Linked DNA regions of Pedobacter sp. W3I1. The protein of the gene in region 2 binds, or shares a complex with, the protein of the main gene of each other region. Links are inferred from orthologs where the notes say so. Each region holds a gene or a part of one and is shown on either strand. Other genes may lie near its edges. The genes, in order: accD and QF042_RS24395.

What was found.
Region 1: the proteins of QF042_RS24395 (region 2) and accD are in contact, whole or in part, in a solved structure (PDB 8UXZ), measured with the Escherichia coli proteins. The link is inferred for Pedobacter sp. W3I1 from one-to-one orthologs.

What each region holds. Positions count from the first base shown.
Region 1 is NZ_JAUSXN010000001.1:2,420,479-2,425,509, forward strand. What follows is about bases 2,236-5,031. They hold accD (acetyl-CoA carboxylase, carboxyltransferase subunit beta), read right to left. Parts: upstream 4,159-5,031; coding sequence 3,313-4,158; downstream 2,236-3,312. Other genes in these bases: QF042_RS10155 (YciI family protein), read right to left, coding at 2,524-2,988; fbaA (class II fructose-bisphosphate aldolase), read left to right, coding at 4,480-5,031. In the rest of the region: QF042_RS10145 (cytochrome d ubiquinol oxidase subunit II), read left to right, coding at 1-473; QF042_RS10150 (M20/M25/M40 family metallo-hydrolase), read right to left, coding at 668-2,215.
Region 2 is NZ_JAUSXN010000001.1:5,953,734-5,971,256, forward strand. The notes cover bases 6,023-9,005. They hold QF042_RS24395 (acetyl-CoA carboxylase carboxyltransferase subunit alpha), read right to left. Parts: upstream 8,004-9,005; coding sequence 7,041-8,003; downstream 6,023-7,040. Other genes in these bases: QF042_RS24390 (DUF2723 domain-containing protein), read left to right, coding at 6,023-6,728; QF042_RS24400 (hypothetical protein), read right to left, coding at 8,570-8,740; QF042_RS24405 (S10 family peptidase), read right to left, coding at 8,715-9,005. Outside these bases: QF042_RS24380 (ribose-phosphate pyrophosphokinase), read right to left, coding at 1-73; QF042_RS24385 (DUF2723 domain-containing protein), read left to right, coding at 444-3,470; more of QF042_RS24390, read left to right, coding at 3,687-6,022; more of QF042_RS24405, read right to left, coding at 9,006-10,130; QF042_RS24410 (SusD/RagB family nutrient-binding outer membrane lipoprotein), read right to left, coding at 10,318-11,898; QF042_RS24415 (SusC/RagA family TonB-linked outer membrane protein), read right to left, coding at 11,918-15,193; QF042_RS24420 (FecR family protein), read right to left, coding at 15,380-16,447. UniProt on the Escherichia coli protein: Component of the acetyl coenzyme A carboxylase (ACC) complex. First, biotin carboxylase catalyzes the carboxylation of biotin on its carrier protein (BCCP) and then the CO(2) group is transferred by the carboxyltransferase to acetyl-CoA to form malonyl-CoA.

The DNA.
Region 1 (5,031 bases), 3.5 Mb from region 2 along the record:
CCGCCATATATCTAATTGGTGAGACAAAAGAAGCACATGATAAACGCCGTTTCATTAAAAAAGCCGAATTTATGAATGTGGCAGCCGTAGTTTTTGGGGCGATGGTTTTTATTGCGGCCCGGCGAGATGGAATTCCATTGATTGATTGGGTTTTTAAAAGTAATGTGGGTTTATCGGCCATTATTTTGGCTACTATATCTCTTGTGTTGTTATGGTACCTGCTAATTAAAGGTAAAACAAAAGTTTTACGCATTTTAGCTGGCTTTCAGGTGACGATGATCCTCCTGGCGATTAGTTATGCCCACTTTCCAAACTTCATCCGTTTAAAAAACGGAGATGCCATTTCACTTCTTGAAACTGTAGGGCCTGAAAAAACTATTTATAGTTTAGGTTTAGCGCTTCTATTGGGCAGTGTGTTGATTTTACCTTTTTTAGGTTATTTGTTTTATAAGTTTCAGAAGAAAGAAGAGTAGGCATTTCTGTCAGTAAAAAGGGTCGTCATCTCGACTGAAACGCAGTGGAATGGAGAGATCTAGCTCGATAGATTTTGCTCCGCAGAGCCTTCGGGTTCTCGACTTCGTTGCTCTCCGCTCGAAATGACGATGTGTGTATAAAAAAGAGCACCTGCTTCCAAATGCTCCTTTAAAAATGTATTCCAAACTTTTATTTACAACCCACCTTTTCTATTCGATTTGGTTTGTACCGGCCAGGTGGCTGGTTTTCCGGTGCGTTCGTTTACAGGTAAATCTGTTGCTTTTTCTGTTGAGGTTTTCTCAGGATCTTCGCAGGCCATATAAACCATAATGGCCGCTAAAATTACATTGCTTCTTATTTCATCGAAAACCAATTTATCGTAACTGTCGCGGTTGGTGTGCCAGGTATACGTGCCATAATCCCAGCTGGTAGAGCTTAATGAATAACCCAATGCTCCGGCAGCTACAAATGAAGCAAAGTCTGATCCTCCCGCACCAGGCGATCCTGGGAAATTGGTTTTGATCTGGTTTTTAATGGTATCTGGTACTGCAGCTAACCAACGGGTAATGTAATCTTTTGATTTCGCGAAACCTTGTCCGCCAATATTCACTACACGCCCTGTGCCATTATCCTGGTTAAACAAGGCCTGAAGGTTGTTTACAATTTCCGGATGATCTTCTACAAATGCCCTTGAGCCATTTAAACCTTGCTCTTCACTTCCCCAGTGGCCAACTAAAACAGTACGTTTTGGGTTAGGGTAGATTTTCTTTAAAATGCGCATGGCTTCCATCATTAAGATGGTGCCAGAACCATTATCAGTTGCACCACTTGCCCCATCCCATGAATCGAAATGAGCAGAAAGCATCACGTATTCGTTTGGTTTTTGTGTTCCTTTGATCTCTGCGATGGTATTAAAAGTAGGTACAGCACCTAATTTTTTAGATTCTGCTTCAATTCTTAGTTTAGGTTTATCACCATTTAAAGCCAATCGGTAAACTAAACCGTAATCTTCTACAGATAGATCCAAAGTTGGCACTTTTGTGGTATTTGCACCAAAAATTTTATCTACACCAAAACCTTGCGACCAGTTATTGATCACTACCGCCACTGCGCCTGCATTTTCTATAGCTACAGGAAGTGTTTTTGCTGTTAAACCCGTTTTGGCTATGCTGGTTACCCATGCTTTAGCAGCCTCGGCTTTTTCTTTTTTAAACTTTTCGAACAAATCTTTAGTGGCGAATTCTTCCCAGTTTTTTTCTGGTCGGCCAGAGAGCTGGTTCATTGAAATTAATACGATTTTACCTTTCACATTGGGTAACCATTTTTGAAAAGAAACAGAATCTGTAATTGCTGGAAGAATAATCGCTTCGGCATTAATAGATTTACCATTTGTAGATGGGCTCCAGGCCAATTGTGTACCTTCTAAGGTTCTAACCCGTGGACTTATTAAATCGATGTGGGTAATGCCTCTTTCCCAGCCTGCCCATTCGCCCCATTTTTCGTTTTTTGCCGAGATGCCCCAATCACTATATTTTTTTACAGCCCAATCATTGGCTTGTTTCATTTGTGGAGAACCAACTAAACGTGGTCCAACAACATCTAAAAGTTCGTGTGCAAGTTTCTCTAATTGAGAATTTTCGTTCACTTCTTTTACAATATTGTCGATTATTTTTTTGTCTTGCGCGAATATGCAGGTTGAGGTGCACAGCAATAGCGCAGAAAATAGTAGTTTTTTATTCATAATTAGTTAGGGTTGATTATTTGATAAGCTAATTTATGAAATAAGGCGTAGGGTTGAAGGATGTTAATGGAAATGTTGCAGTTGAATAGATTTAATCGATGGTAGGGGCCGTTCGACTGAATGATCTGTAAGTTTAAAGAGTCTGTAAGTGGTAATTTCCTTAGAATTTGTCACGTTGAGCCTGTCGAAACGCCTTTTAAGACATTTAAATAGGTCCTTCGACAAGCTCAGGATGACAATTTATTTGTAATATAGCATATCACGATCAAAATTTCTCCGCGCCTTCAGTGCTTCCGTGGCAAACAACCTTAAAAACTATTCTTCTGGATCTTATCGTGAAACGGCAAATACTCAGCTAGTGCTGCCGAACCATACCAGTTGTACAATTCTGGTTCCAGTAATTTGGCTTTTATGGCCGGATCGCTTTCTAATAATTGTTTTGCCTCTTCGATCGATTTTGTATTTAAAACGAAAATGCCGCGATAATTTTTGTCGTTTTTACCCATCGGACCAGCAACTATAAGTTTTTGCGCTTCGACCATTTTACCAATGGTTACCATATGACCTGCAAATAAACTATCGGTTTTGGCTTTTGTTTCGGTTGTATTTGAGCCTGATTTGAGGATCACCAACACATACATCTTCATACCATAATTATCGGCACCGAGTTTTTTGGCCAAAGCCTCGTCGTAAGGCACTTTGGCTTTTTTATCCTGGGCTTGTGTGGCGATCATAACGGTAATCAGACAGGTTAAAAGGAGTAGTTTTTTCATCTGAGTTTATAGTTTGGTTAGTTTAAAAATAAGAAAAATTAGTGGTGTTTTTTATTCCCTTCCCTCGGAGGGGTGCCCGCAGGGCGGGGTGGTTGTAGCACTCGCTGGAAAAACCCCTCAAAAGAACCACCGGCCCATGTTAACTAAACCTGATTGCCGCGGAAAGCCCGGAGTGTAGCGAGGACTTGAAGCAAAAAGCAGGACTGAATTAACCGAAGTTATTCAAGTCCTACTTTTCTTATTGTAGTTTATTTGTTCATTTGTCATTTGTTTATTGGTCGATTTGCACTAATGAACCAATGACTAATGAACTATTGAACCAACTTAATTATTCATCATTTTAATAAAAGCACCCAATTTAGCTTTCATGGCTCTTCTATCTACAATGAAATCGAGGAAACCGTGTTCAAGAACGAATTCTGCAGTTTGGAAACCTTTAGGTAAGTCTTTTTTAATGGTTTCTTTAATTACCCGCGGACCAGCAAAGCCGATCAGCGCGCCTGGTTCTGCAATATTAATATCGCCTAACATCGCATATGATGCAGTTACACCACCCGTAGTTGGATCTGTTAATAAAGAGATGTAGGGAACTTTTGCCTGACCTAATAAAGCCAGTTTAGCCGATGTTTTAGCCATTTGCATTAATGAAAATGCGGCTTCCATCATACGTGCACCACCTGATTTAGAAATCATTAGGAACGGAACTTTATGTTTGATACTGTAATCGATCGATCTTGCAATTTTTTCGCCCACAACCGAACCCATTGAACCGCCTATAAAAGCAAAATCCATACAGGCAATTACGAGATCTTGTCCGTTGATTTTACCAACACCGGCACGAATAGCGTCTTTTAAGCCTGTTTTAGCCTGACTTTCTTTAATTCTTTCGGTGTAAGGTTTGTTATCGTTAAAATTTAAAGGATCGCCTGATGTTAGGTTAGGGAACAGCTCTTTAAACTCGTTATTATCAAATAAAACCTCAAAATATTCTTTTGAGCCTACTCTCAGATGGTAATCGCAGTAATGGCAAACGTATTTGTTTTCCTGAAGTTCTGCCTGATGTAGGGGTTTTTTACAGTTCGGACATTTATTCCACAAACCATCTGGTGCTTCTTTTTTCTCCTCTGTTGTGGTGATGATACCTTTTTTTTCTCTCTTAAACCAAGCCATATAATTTTTTGAAGAATTGGATTGCAAAGAAACGAAAAATAAAATAAAGTCGAACCTTATTAGGTGTAAAAATAGTCAATGGTTAGTTGGTTAATAGTCGATTGGCAATAATGCAAGCGTTGGATATGTAATTGAAAACTCGGCTTCGGCTACTGTTAACTGCTAATTGGTAAACTGAAGTGTGTCTTTTTTACACTAAGGATAATGTGTTTTTTACACTAAATAGGCCTTATTTTGCTGTTAGGCAAATAATTCTGTTGTTAGAAAAGCTTGGAATGTTATTTTTTTTTATAACTTCGGACTTAATAAAATTAACAAGAAATGAGTTTAAAAGGCTACAAAGGCGTAATTTACGGAGATGCCGTTCAAGAATTGTTTGAGCAGGCTAAAAAACATCAGTTTGCTTTACCAGCAGTTAACGTAACCGGTACAAATACGGTTAATGCGGTATTGGAAACTGCTAAGGCAGTAAATTCGCCTGTTATGATTCAATTATCTAATGGAGGTGCACAGTTTTATGCAGGCAAATCTTTAGATAATGAGAAATTGCAAGCATGTATTTTAGGTGCTGTATCGGCAGCTAAACATGTACATTTATTGGCAGAGCATTATGGTGTTGCCGTGGTTTTACATACTGACCACGCCGCTAAAAAATTATTACCCTGGATTGATGGACTTTTAGACCACGGTGAAAAATTCTTCGCTGAAACCGGAAAACCTTTATTTTCATCACATATGTTGGATTTATCGGAAGAGTCGATCGAAGAAAACATGGAAATTTCTGCTAAATATTTAGCACGCATGGCTAAAATGAATATGACTATCGAAATCGAACTTGGTGTTACAGGTGGTGAGGAAGATGGTGTTGACAAT
Region 2 (17,523 bases):
CGGCAATCTTAAGTGATAATCCCTTAGAACCTGTTCCGGAAAAAAGCTTTACCGGGTTAAACTGCAATGGCATGGGTTCGTGTAGTTTACGGTTAAAAAAAATCGGATCATGTCCATTTAAAACATGATCCGACATTAAATTTTCGTTGTCCGACCTGGATTCGAACCAAGACAAACGGTACCAAAAACCGTTGTACTACCCTTATACTATCGGACAAAAACTTCTCAAGGATATTCTCCTCGAAAGGGAATGCAAATGTAGGAACCTTATTTTAAATATGCAAGAGTGATTTTAAAATATTTTTAATTTCTTTCCCGCTATTCCTGTTTGCGATGCAAAGATAAAAAAATCATCACATCGCGTGCAACATTTTATTTTTTTATGCGACTTTTTTTACTGCGAACCACTTAAATCATTTATTATCAAAGACTAAAATTAAACTATGAATTACTCAAGGATCAACACCATTGGAGGCTGGCTCTGTTTTATCGTTGCCGCCCTCACCTACATCTTAACTTTAGATCAATCTGTAAGTTTCTGGGACTGTGGCGAATTTATTTCTTCAGCCTTCCGAATGGAAGTGGTTCACCAGCCGGGCGCTCCAATCGTTTCCATGATTCAAAGGTTATTTTCGGCACTTGCTTTTGGCGATAAAACCAAGGTAGCTTATTTTATCAATATATCTTCTGCACTTGCCAGTGCAGGCACCATCCTCTTTCTCTTTTGGACAATTACCGCACTGGCCAAAAAAACGGTCATTAAAAAAGGTGAGGAAATCACCAACCAAAAAATCATCGGCATTATGGGCGCCGGTTTTGTAGGGGCTTTGGCTTATGCATTTTCTGATAGTTTTTGGTTTTCTGCCGTAGAAGCAGAAGTTTACGCCATATCGTCGCTTTGTAGTGCTATTGTATTTTGGGGCATATTAAAATGGGAATCGCAGGCTGATGAACCAAGATCAGACCGTTGGTTGCTTTTTGTGGCTTATATCATGGGGATTTCTATTGGTGTACACATCTTAAACCTTCTTACCATCCCCGCCTTAATATTTGTTTATTATTTCAAAAAGAACCCATCGCCCAATTGGCAAAGCATTTTAAAAGTATTTTTTGTTTCAATTGCAGTTCTGGCAGCCGTGCAATTTGGTATTATCCAATATGTTATATCTTTTGCAGCAAACTTTGATTACTTTTTTGTAAACACCATGGGCTTAGGCTTTGGAACGGGTATATTGTTCTTTGCAGCGCTCGTTATCGGGAGTCTGGTTTATGGCATCCGTTATTCTATCCTTAAAAATAAAAGAGTTTTAAACCTGGCCATGTTATTTACCGTTTTGCTGCTTTTTGGATACAGCTCTTTTGCACTCCTCATTATCAGGGCGCAGGCTAAACCAAATTTAAATAACTATAACGTAGATAATGTATATTCTTTTTCGAGGTATGTTGGTCGCGACCAATACGGCGACAGGCCGCTACTTTATGGAGAAAACTATAATTCGGAAAAAATAGACATTAAAGAAACAGGCAAGATTATCCGTAAAGGCGAAAAAAAATATGAGCTTGCCGGAACAAAATCGGCTTATGTTTTTGCCGATAAAACTTTACTGCCACGTATGTACAGTGATAAACCCGAACATATTAATTTTTACAAAAGTTACATGGGTTTTGATGATGAGTACAAACCTACCTTGATGGACAACTTAAAATACATGTTCTCTTTCCAGACCGGACAAATGTACATGCGTTATTTTATGTGGAATTTTGTGGGCAGGCAAGATAATGAAGATGGACAGTTTGGGGGAAAAGATGGCAATTGGCTAAGCGGTATTAAACCTTTGGATGCGATCAGGCTTGGCAATCAAAAAAATCTTCCACCATCCATTGTAGAAAACAAAGCATACAATAGATTTTTCTTTTTGCCTTTAATTATCGGTTTAATTGGTGCGGTTTGGCATTTTAAGCGCAACCAGAAAGACGCAGGTATTATCGGTTTACTCTTCGTTTTTACGGGTGTGGCTATTGTGGTTTACCTTAACTCTGTCCCTGTTGAGCCACGCGAAAGAGATTACGCCTACGTCGGCTCGTTTTATGCATTTGCGATCTGGATAGGTTTAGGCGTATTGGGTTTAAAGGATTGGGTTTTTCAAAAACTAACGCCTGTACGGGCTAGTATCTTTGCTTCGATTATTGCTTTATTTGGCGCTCCGATTATTATGGCCAACCAGGGCTGGGACGATCATGATCGCTCTGATAGCCATGTAGCGAGAGATATGTCTGTCAGTTACCTAAAATCATGCGCACCCAACGCCATTTTGTTCACTTATGGCGATAATGATACCTATCCGGTGTGGTATGCACAGGAGGTTGAAAATATCCGTCCGGATGTACGTGTGGTAAATTTAAGTTTATTTACTGCCGATTGGTACATCGATGGAATGCGAAAAAAGCAAAATGAATCTGCTCCCTTACCCATCACCTTAAAGCATGAGCAATATGTTGAAGGCACCAGGGATATTATGTACTATCAGGATTATAAGATTGCACAACATATCGAATTGCAGGAAATTTTAGATGTACTCCTATCCGATCACGATGAAGATAAAGTAACGATGACTGATGGCTCTAAATACAATGTGTTACCTACCAAAAACCTTAAACTGGCGGTAAGTCCGCAACAGGTTTTAGATACCGGAACGGTACCAAAAGAAGATGCAGGTAAAATTGCAAGCAGTATGGAGTGGACTTTTAACCAGAATTATGTAACTAAAGGAACATTGGCCTTATTTGATATTTTGGCGCACAATAACTGGGAACGACCAATTTATTTTACAGGGGCAATGCCAGATGAGCAATACATTGGGTTAAACAAATACCTTTATATGGAGGGGTTAAATAAAAGATTATTGCCTTTGAAACCAGATACGGCAATTACACAAGATTTTGATCGTGTAAACCTGAAACCAATGTACAACAACCTGATGAATGTGTATGGCTTTGGCAACATTAAAAATGCCAACCATTTAGACAGGCAATCTGCTGATGATGTAACCATGTTCTCGAATATGTTTAATGGCTTATTAAACGGCTTAATAAATGAAGGTAAAATTACTGAAAGCAAAAAAGTGGCTAATAAATATTTTGAGGTGATTCCTGCTAAATTTTACAGTATGCGCCAGGTCATGAGCACTTATTATTTCACCGAAAGTCTCTATCGTTTAAATGACCTGAATCGTGCAAATGCGATGATCAAAAAAACGGCCGATTATGTAGGCAGGGAACTGAGCCACCTGGCTGATGTTTCAGAGAGCAAAAACCAACTATCATCTGAGCAGGATGTACGTTTCTACCTTGGCTATTTAGGACAAATGGTAAAATTAACCGAGGCTTTTAAGCAAGATGCGTTGAGTAAAAACCTGGAAAAACAATACAACGATTTAATCACGAGATTTACGCCATTTGCAACGGGTTAGCAAAAAAACATTCTAAATTTTAACCCATAGGCAGATTTTACATTCTTGCTTATGGGTTTTTGCTTCTCCAATAAATTAAAATCCTTTATGTTAAAGGCCTTAAGCCGTTAAAAATTGTTAAATCAATCCGAAATTTTACCTGTTTTATCGACTAGAATAGTTAATTTCGGCAGCATTTTTATGTGAAAACAATTTTTAATATCATTAAATAAACCAATGAATTATTCAAAAGTTAATAATATAGTAGGCTGGATCTGCTTTTTAATTGCTACACTAACTTACGTTTTAACCTTAGAGCCTTCTGCCAGTTTTTGGGATTGCGGTGAATTTATCGCATCAGCATTTAGAATGCAGGTTGTTCACCAGCCTGGTGCACCTTTATTCTTAATGCTCCAACGTTTCTTCTCCATTTTTGCAGCTGGAGATTTAACCAAAATCGCTTACTGGATGAATGTAGGTTCGGCTGTTTCTAGCGGGGCAACTATCTTATTCTTATTTTGGACCATCACTGCACTGGCTAAAAAAACAGTATTAAAAGCTGGTGAAGAACTGACAACCGGCAAATTGATCAGTATTATGGGTGCAGGTGCCGTTGGTGCTTTGGCTTATACTTTCTCTGATAGTTTTTGGTTTTCGGCAGTAGAATCGGAAGTTTATGCACAATCATCGTTATTCACCGCGATTGTATTTTGGGCCATCCTTAAATGGGAAGCACATGCCGATGAGCCACGCGCCGATCGTTGGTTATTGTTTATTGCTTATATTATGGGTTTATCAATTGGTATCCACTTGTTAAACTTGTTAACTATACCGGCTCTTGCTTTTATTTATTATTTCAAAAGAACAGATAAAGCAACAACATCAGGAATTATTAAAACCCTTATTGTTGGTATTTTAATCTTGGCGGTAATCCAATATGGTATTATCCAATACCTGGTTTCGTTTGGTGCATATTTCGATTTATTCTTTGTTAACACATTGGGTTTAGGTTTTGGAACGGGTGTTTTATTCTTCGCCATTTTATTAATCGGTGCGCTGGTTTGGGGAATCCGTTATTCGATCCAACACCAAAAGAAATTATTAAACCTAGGTTTAATCTCTACCGTTTTAATCATTTTCGGTTATGCATCCTTCTCGATGATCATCATCAGGGCAAAGGCAGACCCGAACTTAAACAACAGTGCGCCTAAAGATGCTTTCTCTTTCTTAAGTTACCTAAACCGTGAGCAATATGGCGACAGGCCATTGGGTTACGGCCCTAATTATAACTCTGAAAGAGTAGGTGTAACTGAAGGTAAAACCATCTGGAGAAAAGGAAAAGACAAATATGAGGTAGCAGGTAAAAAAACCGACTACGAGTATAATAACAACACTTTATTACCTCGTATGTATAGCGATGATCCTAAACATGCGGCTTTTTATAAAGAATGGATGCGCTTAGATGATACTAAAAATCCTACTTTAGTAGATAATGTTGGTTTCTTGTTCAGCTATCAGATTGGCTACATGTATATGCGTTATTTCATGTGGAATTTTGCCGGCCGCCAGAATGACGAGCAAGGCCAGGGTAGCGGACATGAAGGCACCTGGATTAGCGGTATTAAACCAATTGATGCCATGTTGAGAGGTAATCAGACTAATCTGCCACCATCAACCGTTGATAACAAAGCGTATAACCGTTTCTTCTTTTTACCATTAATTTTAGGCGTTATCGGTGCACTTTGGCATTTCAAACGTAACCAGAAAGATGCCGGAGTTGTAGCATTATTATTCTTCTTTACCGGTATTGCCATTGTATTATACTTAAATCAAAAACCATTGGAGCCTCGCGAAAGGGATTACGCTTACGTAGGATCCTTCTATGCCTTTGCCATATGGATTGGGCTCGGGGCGCTCGCTATTAAAGAGTGGTTGTTTAAAAAACTAACCCCAACTGCCGGTGCCATTGGTGCAACCGTGATTGGATTACTGGCAGCACCGGTAATTATGGCCGAGCAAGGATGGGATGACCATGACCGTTCTACGAAAATGGTTCCGCATGATATTGCTTTGGATTACCTACAATCCTGTGCGCCAAATGCCATCTTATTTACTTATGGCGATAATGATACCTACCCGCTTTGGTATATCCAGGAGGTAGAAAATGTTCGCCCTGATGTTCGTATTGTAAACTTAAGCTTGTTTGATACCGATTGGTATATCAATGGATTAAGACAAAAACAAAATGAATCGGCTCCATTGCCAATTTCAATGAAACCTGAGCAATATGTACAAGGAGAAAGAGATGTAATGCCATACGATGATTATAAAATTGCCGGTAGTGTTGAGCTTAAAAACGTGGTTGATTTATTGTTATCAAACAATGAGAGCGATAAAGTACCGATGCAGGATGGCACAAAATCGAATTTCCTGCCAACCAAGAACCTTAAAATTACGGTAGATCCACAACAAGTAATCAGTACAGGAACAGTACCTGCAGCCGATGCTTCAAAAATTACCACCACAATGGATTGGAAGTTTAATAAAGGTTATGTGACTAAAGGAACGTTAGCCATGTTCGATATCCTTGCACATAACAACTGGAAACGTCCGATTTATTTCGCTTCTACAGTGCCTTCTGAGCAGTATAACGGCTTAGATAAGTATTTATACAGCGAAGGTTTAGCCATGCGTTTATTACCGCTTAAAGCTGATACTACATCATCAGAAGATAGACCAGAGCAATTAAACACGCCTGTTTTGTATAATAATGTGATGACTAAATTTAAGTGGGGAAATATGAAAACTGCTAAATATTTAGATCCACAGTCATCAGATGATACTTTCATTTTTACCAATCTCTTCAGCAGCTTAACTAACAGCCTAATTAAAGAAGGTAAAATTGCTGATGCCAAAAAAGTAGTAGATAAATACTACGAGGTAATGCCTGATAAATTCTTCGGCATCCGTACGGTTGTAGTGAAATTCTACATGGCTGAAAATTTATATAAACTAGGCGAAACTGTCAGGGCTAATGATATTTTGGAAAAATCCGGCGATTATATCAATAAGGAATTAAACTACCTGGCTGATATTTCACAATCAAAAGGTTTAACCGGGTCGCAGAACATTCAAACCGGCTTATACTATCTGGATCGAATGATTAAAACAAGTAAAGCTGCAGGTCAGGATAAACTGAGCGATAAGCTGCAGAAAACATTTAACAGTTTAGAAGGCCGTTTGTCGATGTTTTTCCCACAGCAGGGGCCACAACAGTAAACGGATCTGAAAATAGATTATACGAGCAGCTGCATTAATTTGTAGCTGCTTTTTTATTTGCCAAACCTATCAGGTTTTAAAAACCTGATAGGTTTGAATCATGGCCTAAGTTGGATTAATAATAATTGATTTTTCCACTCAGTTATCCTTACAATCGTCATGCTGAATTTATTTCAGCATCTATCATGCTACAAAGACCCTGAAATAAATTCAGGTGACGAACCTAGTAAAATCCTTAAAAACTAGGGATTTATCCACAAAAAATCCCGTTCGGCATTGCCAAACAGGATTCAAATTTATTTTAGTTAATGATTATTCGTTTACTACACCCATCGCGCAGAATTTTTCAATTCTTTGTTCAATCAGTTTATCCGTTTTTAGTTTACCTAAAGCAGCTAAATCTTTAATCAGGTAATCTTTTAAAGTTCTGCCCATTAACTCCGGATCCTGATGTGCACCTCCAAGCGGCTCAGGAATAATGCCATCAATTAGTTTGTTGCCAAACATATCATCAGAAGTCAATTTTAAGCATTCAGCAGCTTTCTCTTTAAAATCCCAGCTTCTCCATAAAATAGAGGAACAAGATTCAGGAGAGATTACCGAGTACCAGGTGTGCTCTAACATATATACTTTATCACCGATACCGATACCTAAAGCACCTCCGGAAGCACCTTCACCAACAACAACGCAGATAATCGGCACGCGTAGGATAGACATTTCCAATAAGTTTCTGGCAATAGCCTCACCTTGTCCACGTTCTTCAGCCTCTAAACCAGGGTAAGCACCCATAGTATCAATAAAAGAAACAACCGGTTTATTAAATTTTTCAGCCAAACGCATTAAACGTAAAGCTTTACGGTAACCTTCCGGATTGGCCATACCGAAATTGCGAAACTGACGCTCTTTGGTATTTTTACCTTTTTGGTGACCAATAATCATTACCGTTTGACCATTTATAGAAGCAAAACCGCCAATAATTGCTTTATCATCTTTAACCGTTCTATCGCCGTGCATTTCAATAAAATCATCGCAGATCATATTGATATAATCGAGGGTTTGCGGGCGATCAGGGTGACGGCTCATCTGAACCTTGTTCCAACCGGTTAAATTTTTATATAAGTTATTGGTAGTTTCATCTAATTTACTATCAAGCTCGTCTAAAGTGGCAGACATATCTACCTTAGTTTTTTCGGCAACTTGCTTAACCTTTTCTATCTGCTGAACTAAATCGGCAATAGGTTTTTCAAAATCGAATGATGTTTTTATTTGCTGCATAATTGAACCACAAAAATAAGTAATTATTTTTAGTTTGTAGTGAACAGTTTTTTGTTTGCGTTTTTGAGGGAATAAATCGCTTTATCGTATAGGCAAATTAGCATTGCAAATACACTGTTTATCCTTTCCATTTTTTTGATTTGGAAAACAATTACAGTATTTTTTCGGTTAGAGCAGTCCCGCCCCCGTTTCTGCCGATTGAAAACCTGTGAAACAAGCAAGAATACCATAAGTAAACAAAAACAGATGCTTAAATCGGCATCTCACTCCGGTCGGGTTTAGTTTATTCCGGTTTCTGCAACTATGAGGGGCTTCCGGGCCACCGCCCTAACCTACCTAGCCCTGATTGCAATGGAAAGCACGCAAGCGAGGCACGAGTGCGGACTTGCAATGTAAAGCAGGACGAACGATAATGTTTATGTTGACCCTGCGCTCTGAATAAATCGAAAATTACTTTAAAGCATTGACAATAATTAGCTTGCAGGTGAAATCTCTAAGCGATTTATCTGAATTCGCTCAAAGATTTCTCCATTCCGTTGCACTTCAGTCGAAATGACGACCGATTTTTAGAACTTAGCGGCCTCGCCTGCTTTTGGTAATGCTTTTTTAATAAACTCACGGATATGGTTATTCGCCGTTTTCAAATCATCCTTACGTAGGTACATCATGTGCCCACTACGGTAACCTTCCCAGCTCATACGGTCCTGCAGTTTACCAGCTGCATCTAACTGCCACATGCTGTATTTGGCGTTGAAATAATCGCAGGCCCCCATCATAATAACCCGATTGCACCAATAAATGCAGATAAGGATTCTGTGCCATGGCCTGACGGAGATTATCGCCGGTCTGATCTCCAGATTTATCCCATGGATACACGGAACCGAACATATTGTATTTTAAATCGGTTTTATAATTCAGTTCGTTACGGATGTACATATTAATGGCTGGCGTAAAGGAATGTAACCACGAAGTTAGTTCTGCATTGTAATCAGGTCCTTCGCCGGCACTCATTTTATCGATACCACGATAGCGCGAATCTAACCTGCCAACGGTAAAACCTTTATCTCTTAACAGTTCTTTCCAAAAGAAATCAGCAGGTACATTAAGGTTATAATCTAATATCACTTTTTCTGAAAGACCAGAATAACGGGCCATTTTTACGGCAATGGCTTTCTTTTTATCGGGGCTCAACATCCCCCCTTGCGAAATTGCAGGAATTAACTCATTAATGGTAAAACTTTCCACTTCAGGAAGCATCGCCGTTAAATCTTTACTTTGTAAATCGGCTGACAAGGCTTTATGGTACCAGGCGGTAGCTGCAAAATACGGTAAACGCAAAGCTGCATCAACTGGGCCGCTACGTTCAATGCCGAGTTCGGTTGGCGAAACCAATACCACGCCGTTTAAATACATCCACTGGCTGTTCTGCAGCTCTAAAGCTAAGCCTGAAACGCGTGTGGTACCATAACTTTCGCCAATTAAAAATTTTGGCGATGCCCAACGGTTATTGCGGGTTACAAAAGTATTGATCCACTCAGCTAAATACTTAATATCTACACGAACACCAAAAAACTTATTGGTGGGAATATCTTTGCTCACTGCTCTCGAATAACCTGTGTTAACCGGATCGATGTAGATAATATCGGCAACATCTAAAATAGAATATGGATTTTCTTTATAACCATAAGGCTGCACGGGATAACCTTCGTCATCAATATTCAAAACCACAGGACCAGTATAGGCAATGTGCATCCAAACTGAAGCCGAACCCGGGCCGCCGTTAAAAGAGATTACTAAAGGTCGCTTATCACGATTTTGCACATCACTGCGTTCGTAATAAGTATAAAACAAACCTGCAATTGGTTTTCCATCTTCATCCCAAACAGGCAGCGTACCTGTTATAGCCTTATAGGGAACGGATTTACCATCGATGGTTACCGCGTGATTGGTAACGACCGAGCTCTCCACTTTAATGGTCCTTTCGTTTGCTGAAGATTTAGGTTCGTCTTTAACGGTAACCTGGGTAGTGGTTACAGTTTCTTTAGATTGGCTTTTCCTTGGTTCTTGTTGTGCATATGCAAAAATGCCCATGCTTAAAAATGTAGCGAGTATAAATCTGAATTTCATTGTTTTGGTTTGGTTTCTAAATATCAAACTATTGCGGCGTTAATCAAAAAGCGCATTAGAAATGTTACTAAACAACCCATATTGCTTGTGGTACTGTATTAACTTGAGTTTTACAAACCAAAAAGCATAAAAAAAGCCGACACTGCATATTGCAATGTCGGCCAGTAAAAAACCGGGATGATATTAATTATTTATCCCACCAAACTTTTCCTACGAGCTTATCGCCTCCCGGAACAGCGGCTGATGCAGCTTTATAGTTTACTGCATTAGTAACGCCTTCGAAAAGTGGATAAGGGAACCTACGCGGAATTGAACCGCCCGTATTGGTATTTGGATATACAATAGGCACCAGTGCAGGAATACCTGTTCTTCTCCAGTTCGACCAGGCCTCATAAAAATCGAGCATGGTAATAGTATGGGCCCAATATTGAGTACCGATCATATCTAAACCGTTGGCCGCTACATATGGATGGGCGATTAAATAAGTCGCGGCATCTGTTCCGCTTACCGCCATTGATGCATCATATTGAGAAAGATAAGTCATTGCAGAGGTAACTCCAGCATTGTAATGCGTAGCAGCCGAACCGCCAATACCATAACGTTGTGCCGCCTCTGCCCAAAGCAGTTCGGTTTCTGCATAGGTAAGAATAAAGGTATTGCCATCTCTTTTCAACATCCCCGGGTTTGGAGAAGAATAATCAGTAAAATCGGTATAAGAAGGGTCCTGACGAACATCTCTTCCTCCAATACCACTTAAATCTTTACCATTTGGCATCCCTTTTTGTACGGCAGGATTAGTAACGAAAGCAGGATTTTGAACCTTGGTGCCATCAGTTAAATACAATTTGGTTACCGCTACCTTACCTAAACGAGGGTCGTTATTGGCCTTTAAATAATTGATAAAGGTATTGCTCCACCTGGTGTAATAATTCTCCTGACCACCATCGCCTAATAAAACCTGCGCATTTCTATTTTGCGTTACCCGGGCACCATTGGCATCGTGTTTAAAGAAAGCATTATCTGCATCGCCAGTCATGGTTTTGCCAACTGCTTTATTGATGTAGGCCTGCGCTAAAGTAGCATCAGCTTTGGTTAGCCTCATGGCCATGCGGAGCATTAAACTATTTCCGAAACGTTTCCATTTTGCAATGTCGCCAGCAAAAATAAGATCTCCTGTTACTTTATCACCACTGGCATTTAAGGCAGTACTCGCCTCATCAACCTCTTTTAACAGATCGGTATATATAGCTTGTTGTGTATCATATTTAGGATATAAGTTTGCCGTATAATATCCTCTTCCTGCATCAAAATAAGGTATATCGCCGTATAGATCTGTTAATCGCTCAAAAATCAGGGCTTTCCAGATTCTACCCATCTGATAGACGTTATTATATTGAGTTTTTCCTTTGGTAAACTCCACTAAATCTGCAGCGTACTTCACCTGATCTGGATAAGCTTTTTCCCAATAAGCAGCTGTATAACCTTCATTTAGCATGTATTTGTCACCTGCCCAATAACTGATAACGGAGGACATGCCCTGCATCATCGTAGAAGCATAAATTAAATTTCCTCTCCAGGTTTCATAAGCAAAATCGATGCTCCCGGTATAATTTAACTGAGCCGTAGATAAAAGGAAGTTCGGATTATATTGCTCCTGGCCAATAGCTGTTGGATCTGTATTAATTTTTTCGAAGTCTTTTGTACAACCAGCTATCAGGACTAATCCAGATAATAAAAGTGGTACGTATAATTTTATGATCGTTTTCATTTTCAATTCGTTTAAAGGATTATAACTTAACACTTAAATTTAAACCGTAGGTACGCACGGGTGGCACACCACCTAACTCCATACCCGGAATTGTTGCATTATAGCTCGATTCGGGATCGATGTTATCGGTTTTTTTCATGATGATAAATAAGTTACGACCAACGAAACTTACATTTAAGCCTTTAATCTTATTATTGAACAGCTTTCCAGGGAAATTATAACCCAGAATAACCTGTCTGAACTTGATAAAACTTGCATCCTGAACAAACTGTTTTGAAACATTATTAGCGAAAGTGCTGTAATAATTTGCGGCATTTACGCCTAAAGCCTCACGGTTTTCTAAAGTGGCCTGGTGCAAACCAAATACATAACCATAATAATCAGTGGCAGAGAAAATTTTACCGCCCCATTTACCATCAATCAGGAAGGAAAGATTAATGCCCTTATAATTAAACTCATTATTCCAACCAGCAGTCCATTTATTATAGGCCGAACCATAAGGTTTCAATTCACCTCTTTCCGGGATCCCGTCGGTACCCTTAACAATATTGCCATTGGCATCGTACTTATAATCGTAAGCCATTACCTGTGCAATAGCAAGCCCTTCCAGGTTTTGTAAAAAGCCTACGTTGCTTCTTGAGGTGGCTAGTGGCTGAGAAGCTGTACCAGGAGCAAGTGTTAACACTTTATTATCGTTATAAGAGCCATTTAAAGTAGAGGTCCAGCTAAAATCTTTATTCTTTAACACCACACCAGATACTAAAGCTTCTACTCCTTTATTCTGTAATCGACCGATATTTAAAATTGCAGCGCTATAACCTGTTGTTGTAGAAGCAGGAACAGCCAGAATTTCATCTTTCGATTTTTTGCTGTACCAGGTAAAATCGAAGTTAAGGCGATCGCCAAAAAACTTCATTTCAGTACCAATCTCTAATTCTGTAGCACTTGATGCTTTTAAAGTAGCGTTTGGTATTGAAGAATTAACAATATTACCCAATGAGTTTCCATTCACTGTTTCACTACGTAAATTATAGTATAGCTGGGTTTGGAACGGATAAGTAGCCTGTCCAACCATTGCATAACCCGCCCTCAATTTACCAAAACTCAAAAAAGATGGTTTCCATAACTCTGAGAAAACAAATGAACCGCTAATAGACGGATAGATACTATTGAGTTTATTATCTTTCCCCGGGGTTGCCAAGGTAGAAAACCAGTCGTTACGCGCACTTCCGGTTAAATATAAAATATCTTTGTAGGTTAACTCCAAAGTTCCGTAAACAGATTGTGTTTCCTGATCAGTTTGATAAATCCCAACGGCCTTACCTCCGGTATTAGCTAAATTGTAAACGCCAAAAATCTGGAAAGATCCGCCTGTATTGGTGGTTCCGGCACCTTTCGTACGGCGATAACTGGCACCAAAATTAGGGGTAATCGAAAAATCATCAATTTTAAATGATTTACCAATCAACGCATCAACGTTAAGGTCGGAGAATTTACTAATCTGTTCGGTATAGCCTCCATCGGCATCGTAAGCCGTACCAGATGGGGTAATGCCTAAATAATTATCGTTATAAGCATCTCTACCGGCTCGTGCTTGTAAAAACAGTCCGTTGTCGAAGGTATACTTTGCACTAACAGAGCTCATTAAACGCTCTCTTTTTGTATTGTGGATAAAATCATAAGCGGCAAACCAAGGGTTGGTAGCATAGGTATTACCTGTATTGTATGAAAGCTCGCTTTCATCAGCTTTTTTTCCAGGCTTTAAGGTTTCGATGTTAACACTGGTTGGTAAAAACGCAGCATTATAATTGGCATTACCTGCACCATCTGAAACCATTGGGCGATTATTTGCCTGTTCTAAAATGTAGTTGAAACGTGCATCAATCACCAAATTTTTAATGGGATCGAAAGTGCCCGATAAGGTAAAATTTTGTCTGTTTAAGCCAGAATTAGGTACAACCGACCTGTTGGTTAAATCGCTTGCCGATAAGCGCATTACACCACCAGTAAAAGATTTGTTTAATGCCAGGGTATTGGTAAAGGTTCCCCCTGTTCTATAAAAATCTTCTATATTATTTTCCTGGGCTGAATAGGGTCTGCTTACCCCATCAAATTGAACCACATTAGATCCATCTAATTTTGCGCCCCAGCTCGAACCGCCCACTTGCGCGGCTGCTGTTGCATCAGTGGGCTTTACACCATTGGCGCCCTGACCATAAACATATTGCCAGTTGGTCCTATCCATTACCTGCTCGGCAACATAATTACTGCTAAATTCGATGCTATTCCCTTTCCCACTTTTTGTGGTGATCAGGATTACACCTGCTTTAGCTCTGTTACCATAAAGGGCCGAAGCTGCTGCTCCCTTCAATACCGAAATACTTTCAATATCATCTGGGTTTAAGTTACTTATCGCATCGCCCAAATCCGGAGCATTATCGTATTGCCCACCATTATTACCAATGCCAATAACACTATTAAAGCCAACAGGAGCGCTTTCCATCGGAATACCATTTACAACATAAAGTGGTTGACTTGATGGCCCCATGCTCGAAACGCCACGGATAGTAACGTTTGTGGCAGCCCCAGCACCACCCGAAGTACCTGCAATATCTAGACCTGCCACTTTACCTACCAAAGAGTTGGTAATGTTATTTTCGCGTGCCTGTGTTAAGGTTTCGCCCCCAATCTGCGTAACCGAATAGCCTAAAGCTCTTCTTTCTTTTTTAATACCTAAAGCAGTAACCACCACATCGGTAAGTTGCTTGGTATCTTCTGATAATACGATCGAGATACTGGTTTGCGATCCAATTGAAATTTCTTTCGTCTGAAAACCTGCATAAGAAACCACTAAAACGGCATTTTCAGGCGCATTTAAGGCGAATTCACCATTCACATCGGTTGAAGTGCCTATGCCTGTTCCTTTAACCCTAACGGTTGCTCCGGGCAAAGCACCTCCAAGTGCATCCTTCACCGTTCCAGAAATTGGGACTTCTTTATTTTTGCTAATGACAATTAAACCGCCATCAGAAACAGAATATTTCAAGTTGGTTCTGTTTAAAATGGCTGCCAATACATCAGTAACCAAAGTATTGGTTACGGTAATGCTTACATCCTTGTTTACCGGAACGTAAGAAGAGCTGTAAACAAAATGGTAACTGCTTTGCTGCTCAATAATCTGTAATACCCTGGCTAGCTTTGTTTTCTTAACATCTAAAGAAATTTTTTCCTGGGAAAAAACCGATGCCGAAACATTAAGACAGGTAATGAAAACCATAATACAGGCTAGTTTCATTAGCATAATGAATTTTAGAAGCGCTTTATATTTTGGGCGCCCTTGCAGTAAGTAATAATAAATCATATTTTTGTTTTTTTGGTTGCATAAAGTTCTTGGCAGCAATCTGTTTGCGCATAAACTGCCATTAATTAATCAAAAGAGAAATTGTTAAGGGCGGTGCTCCAACACCGTCCTTTTTTCTTCCTATTTCGAGATGGTTACCTGTTTTCCTTTTATCTCATATTTAAAATTATTTTCGGTTGCTTGTAAAGCATGTAAAACTTCTTCAATACTTTCGTTTGTTATGGTTGCCGTAAAACGGTATTTTTCAATTGAAGGATCTGTAAATTTGATTTCTACGTTATACCATTTTTCTAAAACATTCTTAATCTCATCAAAATCCTGATCATATATTTCAATCCGGTTCTGTGTCCAGGCAGTTTCTACAATGGTGCTGTCTTTAATTTTGGTGTAATGATTAATGGTAATTTCGGGCTGTAAAGCTGTAGGTTTAAGCAATTTGCTTTTTTGTTGCGATGCAACACTCTTGTAAAAAGTAACTTTCTGACTTGGTTTTAAAGTAATGGTTCCGCCATTTCCATTTACAGCTTCCATGGTGATTAGGCCACGGATTAAAGTCGCTTCTGATGTTGTTTCATCTGGATAAGCTTTTACATTAAAAGCAGTACCCAGTACATTGATGTTAAAATCGGTTGTATGCACTTTAAAAGGTTTATTTTTGTCGTGAGCTACATCAAAAAAAGCCTCGCCGGTTAAGGTCACTTCCCTACTTTGATCGTTAAAGCCTTTGGTAACCGATAAAGAACTTTTGGCGTTTAAGAGTACCGATGTTCCATCCTGAAGTTTAATTTTTTTACGTTCGCCACTTTTTGTAGTAAAAGTATAAACCTCTTGCACAACGTTTTTGGTATGGCTATCATTAAAATAGGTATTATAAACCAACACCGAACCCAACACTAAAACTAATGCTGCTGCAATTTTAAGCCATAAATAACGGTTAAGTTTAACTACTTTTGCTTCCGGAAACATCGTTTCTTTCAAACTTTCAGTCTGCTTATTTAATGGGCGTTTATTCCCGCTCAATATCACGTAAAGTTTTTTTGCTTCTGCAATTACTGCAGCCTGCTCTGGGTGGGCATTAATGTATTTCTCCCAATATTCAATGCAAAGCTTATCGGTTCCAGCGCAATACTGCTGAAAAGTACTATCGACAAGAAAATCTTCTGCATTAAATTTACTTCTATCAACCATTCTAATTTGCCTTTTATATATCAGTGCCCAAAAACTTTACTTTTTCCTAAGGAAATTTTAACTTTTTTTTAATAAGGCGAAATATGTGCACTGAAAGTGGATTAAATAAAGAAATTAAATTTGTAGGAATGCTGTTTCTAAAGTTTATAAAGAGTCGGGCAGATCTTTTTATTGTTTAAATATCTTAAGTTTTTGGAAAGCAAGTGCAGAAGCAATGGGGAGAGATCGTCCTGCCATCCGCTTTATCCCGATAAAAACCTGTGAAACAAGCAAGCACACCATAAAAGGCAAAAAAAATAGTGCTTAAATCAGGATGCTCGCTACTGTCAGGTTTAAGTGGCACGGCCTGCTTTACTATTTAGGGCTGCAGAGTGCAAAACGGTTAAACCGCCAAGGATCACATGCCCATTATTCCTAAACCCGGTAGTAACGGAAATCCTTTTTATTGCTTAAAACAATATTTAACTATACGTTTATCTGCAATAAAAAGATTGGAGTGCATAACGGGGCTACAGCACCTACGGAGACTGGAATGTTCGTTTTCACATTACGCCTAAATAATCTAGATAACTAGTCAATTTTTGGAAAGCAGTTACAGTAATATTTAGGGAATAATAGTCCTGCCATTCGCTTTATCCCGATGAAAACCTGTGAAACAAGCAAGCACACCATAAAAGGCAAAAAAAATAGAGCTTAAATCGGGATGCCCGCTACTGTCAGGTTTAGGTGGCACAGGCTGTTTTACTATTGAGGGTTGCAGGGCGCAAAACAGGTATTATGAGCACAAGCCCTTTATTCCTAAACCCGGTAGTAACGGAAATCCTTTTTATTGCTTAAAACAATATTTAACTATACGTTTATCTGCAATAAAAAGATTGGAGTGCATAACGGGGCTACAGCACCTACGGAGACTGGAATGTTCGTTTTCACATTACGCCTAAATAATCTGGATCCAAGTCAATTTTTGGAAAGCAGTGACAGTAATATTTAGGGAACAATAGTCCTGCCATTCGCTTTATCCCGATGAAAAAAATCGGGATGCCCGCTACTGTCAGGTTTAGGTGGCGCAGCTTATT